Regions from separate parts of the Fictibacillus enclensis genome, predicted to be linked through region 1. Evidence: riboswitches for the same ligand, from Rfam matches in the RefSeq annotation. Region 1 holds a riboswitch; each other region holds the start of a gene.
What was found. A riboswitch is a leader RNA that binds a small molecule or an ion and turns the genes downstream of it on or off. The one in region 1 is predicted to bind S-adenosylmethionine.
Positions count from the first base shown of each region.

Region 1 (3,597 bases):
CTGGTCGCTGATATCCGGATCGATATTACTGTTTACCATGAAACCGGTGGAAGGTGAAAAGTCACCCAAAGAAACCGTGGAACCGACGGATTTCGTGTTGGCTGTATGACTGTTATGCACTGTTGGACCAATGTCAATGTTACCGTTCATGGTCACACCGTTCGTCTTAATGTTAAAGATGTTAAAGAGGTAGGGCATAAAGTGGCCTCCCTTCATTGAGTAATGACTGGCTTATCGGTTACGTATGGTTTTGGCTCGTAAACGCTGCATCTGTGTTTGCAAATTCATTTTGATCGTGAACATCCGGGTCAAATACCATGTTTTTCATTACCGCATCAGCCGGGGAATGGTCACCTACAGAACTGTTGTCCCCTGTCGATTTGGTATTGGCTGTATGGCTGTTATGGAATGTGGATCCCAAATTCAATGAACTGTTGCTCGCCAGGCTGTTTATTTTTAAATAATAGATATTTACCATGCACCCCATTGCTATCTCCACCTTTAAAAGTGTTAGTGTAGTGTATGATAAATGTCCCTTAAAGGTGAAAACCCCAGAATCTCCCGAGTTACGAAACCGGCTGCTTCCAAAGCGTCTCCCCAAGCGACAAAACCTTCAACCTCGCCTCATCAAGGCTCTGTTTCTCCCACTCTTTTTCAAGCCGCCGAAGGGCTTCCGGTCCGGTATCGTCCGCCAGACGGTAGGCGCCGTAATGCATGGGAATAAAGAGAGAAGCGCCTGTTTCCAGAAACGCTTTAACCGCATCTTCCGGGTTGATATGGGATACCTTCATAAACCATTCCGGTTCATATGCACCGATCGGCATAAGCACCGTATCCGGCTTCAAACGTTCTCCAATCTGCCGAAATCCACGAAAATAACCGGTATCCCCGGCAAAATAAACGCTTTCGCCCGTTTTCAGGTCTTGGATTACCCAGCCTCCCCAATGGGAGGTGTTCATGTCAAAAACGCTCCTGCGCGTCCAGTGCTGGGCAGGAACAAACATAATCTTCAGGCCCCTGTCCACAAACTCCTCCCACCAGTTGGCCTCTGTTACTGCCTGATACCCTTTTTTCCGAAACAAACCTTTAAGTCCGGCAGGCACATAAAAAGAGATTTTTCCTTTTAGCTGTTTGATGCTGTTGAAATCAAGATGGTCATAATGTCCGTGGGAGATAAGAACAAGATCGATTTCCGGCAGCTGCCCGGTGGACAACCCAGGGGCTGTGAGCCGCTTTTGCAATCCCATTTTTGGAGCCCATACAGGGTCTGTCAGGATATTCAGTCCGCCCACCTGCAAAAGAAAGGTTGAATGGCCAATCCATGTAATCGAGTGTTTGCTGCGGTTTTCTTTTAATCTCTGACGCTCTTTATTCGTGCTCTGCTGAATTTGTTGGGTCAAATCCTTTTTATTGCTTCGTCTTTCCCGCTGCCAGCGGAGTAAGTCTTTAAATGTATGTGTATTTTCAATGTCGTCAAGGTTGGCGAACTTCTTCATCGTCCGGATTCCTCCTGTTTGATACGATCCTGGCAAGATTGTAAAAAGCTATTGAAATGTTCTAATAATTATTGTAAGGTATAAAGAACTAATTTTATAGCAATTTGGTTTCTTATCCAGAGAGGTTAAGGGAATGGCCCGTTGACACCTCAGCAACCTTCAGCGATTACGAGCTGAAAAGGTGCTAAGTCCAACAAGTTCGATTGCAGAACTTGAAAGATAAGAAGAATGACATCGAATGTTCAAAGTCTTCTTCTTTAAGAAGGCTTTTTTTATTTTTTTGGGCCACTGGAAGATACCGAACCAACAGGAGGACTCATAATGGGATTATTGAAAGACCTAGAAAGCAAGATTCTGATCGCTGACGGAGCCATGGGAACGCTGCTGTATTCCTATGGAACCGACTGCTGTTTCGAGCAGCTGAATCTGTCTCACCCTGAACAGATCCAGTCGATTCACCAGGCTTATATTCAGGCCGGGGCAAATGTGATCCAGACCAATACGTACAGCGCCAACTATATTAAGCTGCAGCGGTACGGACTGGAGGAGCAGGTAAAAGAATTAAACAGCGCAGCCGTTTCTCTTGCAAAAAAAGCAGCCGGCGGCAATGCGTACGTGCTTGGAACCATTGGGGGTATACGGGGAACCGGCCCCAGTTCTTTGTCTCTTGAAGAAATAAAAAGAAGCTTCAGGGAGCAGCTGTACTGCCTTCTCCTTGAGGGTGTAGACGGGCTTCTTCTGGAAACCTTCTATGATCTGGAGGAACTGGAGGCCGTACTTAAAATCGCCCGAAGCCAGACCGATCTGCCGATCATATCACAGATTTCCCTCCAGGAGGTAGGCATCTTAAACGACAGAACCCCGGTGAATACAGCGATCAAGCGGCTGGAAGAGTTGGGATCCGATGTCGTCGGGCTCAATTGCCGGCTCGGCCCTTTCCACATGATCAAAACCCTGGAGGAAGTAGAAATTCCAAAGCATGCTTTTCTTTCCGCCTATCCCAATGCGAGCCTTCCTTCCTATGCGGATGGCAAGTTTCAATATGAAGGCGATGCGGAGTATTTTAAAAACAGTGCTTCTCTTTTCAGAAATCAGGGTGTCCGTCTGCTTGGCGGCTGCTGTGGAACCACACCGGCCCACATAGAGGCCTTCGCAAAGGAACTGAACGGTCTCTCACCTGTTACCGAAAAAAATGTTCGGCAGCGGCCAGAGCCGATTGCTGTTGCATCATCCGGGCAAAAGCCTCAAATCTCTTTGCCGGAAATACTGCAGGAACGCCGATCGGTCATTGTGGAGCTCGACCCTCCCCGAAAACTGGATACGACGCGATTTTTCGAAGGCGCCAAAGCCCTCAAGGAAGCAGGCGCAGATGCGATTACGCTGGCAGACAACTCTTTGGCATCGCCAAGAATTTGCAACACCTCTCTGTCATCTCTTGCAAAAGCGCAGACCGGTGCCCAGCCCATCGTCCACCTGGCCTGCCGTGACCGGAACATCATCGGTTTGCAGTCCCATTTGATGGGCCTTCACACGCTTGGTCTTCATGACATTCTGGCCATTACCGGTGATCCCGCAAAAGTGGGTGATTTTCCGGGTGCCTCCAGCGTCTATGATGTAACATCGATCGAGTTGATCAAAATGATCAAGCAGTTTAACGAAGGGGTCTCCCTCTCCGGTAAAGACCTCGGAGAGAAAACACATTTTACCGTGGGAGCGGCCTTTAATCCGAATGTGAAAGCACTCGACCGTGCTGTCCAGCGCGCAGAGAAGAAAATAGAAGCCGGTGCAGACTACTTTATCAGCCAGCCTGTTTATTCCGAGGAAAAACTGTTGCAGTTCCATGAGGCGGTAAAAGACCTCCCTGTTCCGGTCTATGTGGGCATTATGCCGCTGACTTCAAGCCGCAATGCCGATTTCCTTCACTATGAAGTGCCCGGCATCAAGCTGAGCGATGAAGTAAGGAACCGGATGGCGGAATTCAAGGATGATCCGTTAGCCGCGGCTCGTGAAGGACTGGCGATTTCAAAGTCATTAATTGATGCAGCCACGGAACTCTTCAATGGCATCTACCTGATCACACCGTTTATGCGCTATGAACTAA
Region 1 is NZ_CP126109.1:732,470-736,066, reverse strand. Features, by position in the region: gene QNH15_RS03900 (spore germination protein) at 1-198, opposite strand, end outside; gene QNH15_RS03895 (spore germination protein) at 239-487, opposite strand; gene QNH15_RS03890 (MBL fold metallo-hydrolase) at 567-1,496, opposite strand; SAM riboswitch class I at 1,606-1,722, shown strand; gene QNH15_RS03885 (bifunctional homocysteine S-methyltransferase/methylenetetrahydrofolate reductase) at 1,818-3,597, shown strand, end outside.

Region 2 (3,597 bases), 330 kb from region 1:
TTTCGAGTGAAGATGGATTGAAGAAAAACAGGAAGCTTTACCAAAAATTTTGGCGGGCTCTGTCAAAAGGACAAAAGGATGTACAAGAGCATCCGGAGAACGCGTTGAATATTTTATTTCAGCATGAAAACAAAGAGTTTCCCCTGGATCAAAAGGTAGAAAAGAAAAGCCTTCAAATTCTTCTGCCCTTGATGGACAGTGGCAGCAAACCCTTTGGGTATCAGGATCAAAAGTCGTGGAATAAGGTTTCAGAGTGGCTTTATGAGACAGATATGATCAAAAAGAAAATAGATACCCAAAAAGCCTATATTAATCTGGAAAAATAACAGAGTAGACTCCGCCTTGTTTGGTTATGTTAAGTACCAGGCAAGGAGGTGTCCGGCATGGCCAAAAATGAAAAAATCCGCAAGCAAAACGCGGAGCAGCGAAAAGGAAAGGCGGATATTCCGAAGGGAACGTTTGCTGATCCAATTGCCAATCAGGGTGATATCGCCGAAATCAAGAACAACAAGGACAGCCAATAACGAAGAACACGCCCTGATTTCAGGAGCGTGTTTTTTTTGATTTTGTTGTATGCTAGAAAGAAGAATAGGGGGTGCGGGAGTGCTGATATGGGAACAGAGCGGGCTGGAGAAAGCGATGGATGAACTAGAGATTATGAACCCCAATCCATTTTATAATGAGCTGTTTTACGGGAAAGGCAAAGTGGAGCCAAAAGATATTATGGAGGAACTTCTAGATATAAAGCCTCCCAGGTTTCGTTATGTGGTTAAAGAATACGGCAAAAACGCGGCCATTATTGAATACCTTTTACATAACCCGAAGGATGGCAAGCCGTGGCTGGGTTTCCTGATGGTTGCCAAAGCCTGTAAAAACCAGGGATTGGCAAAAAAGCTTTATACGGAATGCGAAAATGAGTTAAGAAAGATGAAGCACCCCGTATTGCGGCTCGGAATCTTAACGGGTAATGCTCCTGCGTTCAGCTTTTGGAGCAGAATGGGCTTCAGAGAAATCGAAATTAAAGAAAACGAGGAAAAAAATACATATTTTTGAAAAACAATTTTAACCCTTCTGATGCTCCTCCTTTTTTCCTAAACTGCCCATTATCCACATATTGATGGTCAGGCGTGCATATCTTCATTGGTATGAAAAAAAGTTAAACTGCCTTAATATGTGCTTAATCATTGCGGGTTAAAATGGCAGGGATAAGGAATAGGAGTGGAAAGGTATGAAGACATACTGCTTTTTGCAGGAAAAAATGAATTCCAGAACAATATCAAAGCTTGTTCATAAAGCGAACGAATTTGAAGAGTGTCAAATCTATTTCGAATTCGATAACTGCCAGATGAATGCCAAAAGCATGTTAAGCATGAGTAAACTCTCAGGCATGGCTGGCTTGTGCTGTATAACAGCGCAAGGACAGGATCAGCAGGATGCCCTTGAAGGAATACGTCAGATTTGTGCAGGAAAATTAGTGTAGCCTTATGTGCCTGAAAATTCCTGGAACAGTGGATTTTACCACACGGATTTTGTAAACTGGTGGTAACTCAATTTCGCTCGACAGGAGGATTTGTTATGAAAAACGTAATTCCTGGGACCGTTTTAATGGCTTTGGCCATCACTTTTACAGATTTTGCTTTTCATATCGCTGCGAGTGAAAGTTTCAGTGGAACGGTAATCACCAAATCCTTTATCATGGCTCTGGTGCCTTCACTGCTGATCATGTTTTATCTTGAACGGAAAAATAGGTCCAGGAGCGGTTGACGCTCTTCTTCCTCCATGATAAAGTAAGACTAATTTAAAAAAGCTTATCCAGAGCGGTGGAGGGAAAGGCCCGATGAAACCCGGCAACCTTCAGGCAGATTGTCTGAAAAGGTGCCAAGTCCTTCAAAGGTACAACTTTGAGCGATAAGAGATGAAACCGGAATGTAACTCTCTTATCATCGATAAGGGAGTTTTTTAGTACTAAAAAAGTCATTTGCTACATAACATGTTTCAATCTCATATGTACTCTTATCCAGAGCGGCGGAGGGAAAGGCCCTATGAAGCCCGGCAACCTTCAGGCATATTGCCTGAAAAGGTGCTACTACCTGCAGGAGAAATCCTGGATGATAAGAGGAGGCCGGACGCCCTCTTCTTAGGAAGGGGGCTTTTTTCATTTCGGAGCTATTCTCGAGAGGTAAGCTTATCCAATCAAACAAAGGGAGAGATATCATTGAGTGAAATTAAAATTGCATTGCTGGGACTGGGAACTGTGGGAACCGGGGTATATTCCTCATTGTTAAAAAGAAAACCTGATATTGAACAGTTGCTGGGAAAAAAGATTCGTCTGTCAGGAATATTGATTAAAAATCCGGCAAAACCGAGGTCCGACTTTCAGAAAGCGCCATTATACTCAGAGTTTGAAAAAATTCTGGGTAAGGAGGCGCCGGATGTGGTCATTGAAGCCATCGGGGGAATTGAACCGGCCAAAACGTACATTACCCGGTCACTGGAAGCAGGGTGCCATGTAATTTCCGCCAACAAAGACCTGATTGCCCGTCATGGGGAAGAGCTAACAAGCCTTGCGAAAGCAAGAGGAGCACGCTTTGTATATGAAGCAAGTGTAGGCGGCGGCATCCCGGTGTTAAGGACACTGAGGGAGCTTTTGCGAATCAATAAAGTACAGCACGTGGAGGGAATATTGAATGGAACGTCCAATTTTATTCTCTCGCACATGAGAACAACTGGATCTACGTTTCCGGAAGCTCTGGAACTCGCCCAGCAAAAGGGGTATGCAGAACCTGACCCGACGAATGATATTGAAGGGCTGGATGCTTTTTATAAAGCCATGGTGCTGAGTAAGTGGATTTATGGTGAACAGCCTATATGGGAGGAAGCCGAGGTAAAGGGAATTGGAAATGTGCGTCTTGAGGAAATACAGCTCGCAGAACAGCTTGGACTTCGCCTAAAACATCTGGTGCTCCTGGATGACAGTCTCGAGCTGAAGGTGAAACCGGTGTTGGTAGACAGTGAACACCCGCTTTATGGAGTGGAAGGAGTGGACAATGCCGTCCGCATTCAGACGGATCTTCTTGGCTGTTTAACCTTACAGGGACCCGGTGCCGGGGCTGAAGCAACAGCAAGTGCCATCGTCGAAGATTTTTTATCCCTGTATGAGACGGGCAGTGTTTATCAGGACAAACCGACAGTCTCAGAAGTCGTTCAAAGAAAACAGGCCAAAGAGGGAACGACCTATCTTCTGATTGGTGAAAAAGAGCACATTTCGGGAGAAACAATTTCTGCACTGCAGCTTCAAGGAGCAGTACTCGATACGGTTTCTCTGCCGGAAGCCTCCCTCATTGCATTCCTTTACGCTGGAGACTTGCCTGTAAGTCCTTTGCCGTTTACGAGCATTTATCCTGTGAGACTCTCGGCTGCAAGCGAGGTTGCAGAGGAAGTTCTATTATAAAAAAATAAAAAGATCCAGGCGGACAACCGCCTGGATCTTTTTTGCTGCTTGAACGATTAGCAGCTGCTGCTGCTTTCACAGCCGCCGTGGCCGTGACCGGCCCAGCATGAACAGCCGATGATGATCAAGAGGATGAACAATACGAT
Region 2 is NZ_CP126109.1:1,061,362-1,064,958, forward strand. Features, by position in the region: gene QNH15_RS05735 (ABC transporter substrate-binding protein) at 1-326, shown strand, start outside; gene QNH15_RS05740 (hypothetical protein) at 384-524, shown strand; gene QNH15_RS05745 (GNAT family N-acetyltransferase) at 604-1,053, shown strand; gene QNH15_RS05750 (HPr family phosphocarrier protein) at 1,229-1,480, shown strand; gene QNH15_RS05755 (hypothetical protein) at 1,576-1,764, shown strand; SAM riboswitch class I at 1,806-1,915, shown strand; SAM riboswitch class I at 2,011-2,118, shown strand; gene QNH15_RS05760 (homoserine dehydrogenase) at 2,216-3,451, shown strand; gene yjcZ (sporulation protein YjcZ) at 3,508-3,597, opposite strand, start outside.
Region 2: it holds a riboswitch for S-adenosylmethionine, as region 1 does, so the genes downstream of both, QNH15_RS05760 (homoserine dehydrogenase) here and QNH15_RS03885 (bifunctional homocysteine S-methyltransferase/methylenetetrahydrofolate reductase) in region 1, are expected to answer to the same signal.

Region 3 (3,597 bases), 1.1 Mb from region 1:
CCGGAAACAGGCTGACATAAAAATGATCCTGAAGCAGATTAATGCTTTCTATCACACTCTCATTTCCAATCGCAAATCCGACTCTCCAGCCTGCCATATTATACGTTTTACTCAATGTATAAATCTCAATTCCCTGTTCTTTGGCACCATGCGTCTGCAAATAACTGACGGGCTTTTCTCCATCAAACCCAATGGCTCCGTAGGCAAAGTCATGAACGACCAGAATATCATGCTTTTTGGCAAAGTCCACGGTTTCCTTGAAAAATTGCGGAGTGGCAACACCTGCTGTTGGATTGTTTGGATAGTTGAGGAACATTAATTTGGCACGGTCGGCCGTTTCTTTATCAATTTCGTTATAGTCGACAAGAAAGTCATTTTCCTCTTTCAGCGCCATCATGCTCATTTCTGCTTCCGCCATGGCGACGCCCGACCAATAATCCGGATAACCCGGATCCGGAACTAAAGCGGTATCTCCTTTGTTCAGAAAACACTGTGCTACTTCTACGAGACCTGCTTTTCCGCCAAACAGCACAGCCACTTCTTTTTTGGGATCAACCTCTACCCCAAACTCGTTTTTATAGTAAACAGCTACCGCTTCTTTCAAAAAATCATATCCCCGAAAAGGAGAATATTTGTGGTACTGAGGATTAACCGCTGCCTCTTGCAAGGCAGCAACAATATGAGGAGGTGTCGGCTGGTCAGGGTTTCCCTGTCCAAGATTAATCACATCATGCCCCTGTGCGGCAACCGCATTCACTTTTCCCACAAGCTTGGCAAAAAATTGTTCAGGCAGGCGTTTTAACGCATCTGCTTGCTGGAAACGTTTCACATTCACACATCCTGTCATTCATAATTTTCTTGAAATTCTAATCCAATATGTTATACGCTTATTAAAAATCTGTCAAAATGTTTTAATGGGGGATACGCATGAAACTGAATGTAGCACTGATCCAAATGGACATCCAGCTCGGATTGCCGGAAGAGAATATTAAGAAAGCCGTACAAAGAATTGAAGAAGCGTCAAAACAAAACGCAGATATCGTCGTACTGCCGGAACTCTGGACGACCGGCTATGATTTGGAGCGTCTTGTTGAAATTGGAGACGCCAACGGGGATAATCTGAAAAAGCTGATGAGCGGTTTAGCACGGCAGCACCGCATCAATATCGTTGCCGGCTCTGTTGCCAATAAAACAGACAATGGCATTTTTAACACACTTTACGCCTTTAATCGCGAGGGTGAGCAGATTGGAGAGTACAGCAAACTGCATTTGATTCGCCTTATGCAGGAAGAGAAGTTCATTGCCCCCGGATCCACCAAGGGGAATTTTATGCTGGAGAACATTCCGGCTGCAGGAGTCATCTGTTATGACATCCGTTTTCCGGAATGGATCCGCGCCCATGTTCTCGATGGTGCCTCCCTTCTGTTCGTGCCGGCCGAATGGCCTGCCCAAAGGCTCTCTCACTGGCGAAATCTCTTAATTACGAGAGCCATTGAAAACCAATGCTATGTGATCGCATGCAACAGAATCGGCCGGGATAACAATAACGCCTTTGCCGGCCACTCTATCATCATCGATCCGTGGGGAGACGTCACCGCTGAAGCAGATGGTGAAAATGAAACCATTTTATTTGCCGAGATCGAGACGGATCTCGTTGATGAAGTCAGAAGCAGAATCCCCATTTTTGAGGACCGCAGACCCGAACACTATTAAACTTCTTGAAAATTGCAATTGACAGCTTCCTTTGAAAGCTGTATGATAGCCATTGTAAATTATTATTGCATTCTGTGTTTTCTAACAACTTAATGATGAATGTCTCTTATCAAGAGCAGGTGGAGGGAATTTGGCCCGATGAAACCCAGCAACCGACCGTAATACCATTGTGAAATGGGGCGTCTTTATTTGAAGCCTGGAACTTCCAGTATGGCACGGTGCTAATTCCAGCAAAGCTTAAGCTTTGCAAGATAAGAGGCGTGGAAACTATACATCCAGGCCTCTTTTCTTCAAGAAAAGAGGCCTTTTTTACATTTATCCTTCGGAGGTAAACCCTATGGCAACGACAACAAAACAAGCCTACACACCGCTCAATGAGCAAACCGTGATCGAACTATCCCAAAAACTCGACTTGTTCAGTGATTACAGATCCATTGAGGTCAATGAGATCGGTGACGGCAATTTGAATCTTGTATTCCGGCTGGTTGAACCGTCTACCCAAAAATCGGTTATTATCAAGCAGGCGCTTCCTTATGCCAAAGTCGTTGGAGAGAGCTGGCCGCTTACCCTGGACAGGGCACGTATTGAAAGTGATTCACTGAAAAAATTTTCTGAGTTCGCGTCTGAACATGTTCCCCAAGTCATTTATACGAACAACGACCTGGCCGTTACTGTCATGGAGGATCTGTCCTCTCATGTGATTCTGCGCAAAGGCTTGATTGATGGAGTAACCTACCCGAACCTGGCTCAACATATCGGAACTTTCATTGCGAAAAACCTGTTCTACACCAGTGATTTTTATTTACATCCGTTTGAGAAAAAAAGATTGGTCCAGCAGTTTACCAATCCTGAGCTATGCAAAATAACCGAAGATCTCGTGTTTACCGATCCATTTTATGATATTGAAACCAATGATTATCCTGCAGAACTGCAGGATGCCGTTTCAGAACTCTGGAATGATTCGGCCCTAAGAAACAAAGCGGCCCGGCTCAAACTTAAATTTTTGACACATGCCGAAGCATTGCTTCATGGAGATCTGCATTCAGGGAGTATTTTTGTAACAGAGGAATCCACCAAAATTATCGACTCTGAATTTGCCTACTACGGTCCACAAGGATTTGATATCGCTCACTTTTTTGCTAATATCGCAATGAACCATATCGCTCAGCGGGCTCATATCAAAGACGGAGAAAAACGGGCCGAATACCAGCTGTACCTTTCCGGCTTAATCAGAGACACATGGATTACCTTTACGGATACATACAAAGAACTCTGGAGAGACGAGGGTGTGGAGCTGGCAACCAAACTCCCGGGTTTTGAAGATGAAGTCCTGGAGAGCATATTTACAGATATGGTCGGTTTCGCGGGCTGTGAAGTCATCCGCCGGACCATTGGCCTGGCTCATGTTGCAGACCTGGATTCCATTGCTGATTTCGATGAACAAATCATCCTTAAAAAGAAGGCTCTTAAACTCGGTCGGGATTGGATCAAGAACAAACAACGCATAAAAAATATTGAAGAATTTATTACCAGCATCAGGAGTGTTTAATTTATATGAGTACAACAGAAACGCAAATTTCATCTCTACGCTATAAAGGGGATCACCTGCTTCTTTTGGATCAGCAGCAGCTGCCCCATCATACGGTTTATATTAATGTCACCACCATTGAACAGGTTTGGGACTGCATCAAAAAATTGAACGTGAGAGGTGCTCCGGCCATTGGAATTGCTGCCGCCTTTGGAATCGTTCTTTGGGCAAAAAGCCACACCTCCCTTTCTTTCGTTGAATTTAAAGAACAGCTGAACCGTCAAACCGCTTTTCTTTCGACATCCAGACCTACGGCTGTCAATTTATTTTGGGCACTTGACCGCATTACAGCTTCG
Region 3 is NZ_CP126109.1:1,786,122-1,789,718, reverse strand. Features, by position in the region: gene QNH15_RS09575 (pyridoxal phosphate-dependent aminotransferase) at 1-829, opposite strand, end outside; gene QNH15_RS09570 (carbon-nitrogen family hydrolase) at 928-1,713, shown strand; SAM riboswitch class I at 1,817-1,971, shown strand; gene mtnK (S-methyl-5-thioribose kinase) at 2,051-3,262, shown strand; gene mtnA (S-methyl-5-thioribose-1-phosphate isomerase) at 3,268-3,597, shown strand, end outside.
Region 3: it holds a riboswitch for S-adenosylmethionine, as region 1 does, so the genes downstream of both, mtnK (S-methyl-5-thioribose kinase) here and QNH15_RS03885 (bifunctional homocysteine S-methyltransferase/methylenetetrahydrofolate reductase) in region 1, are expected to answer to the same signal.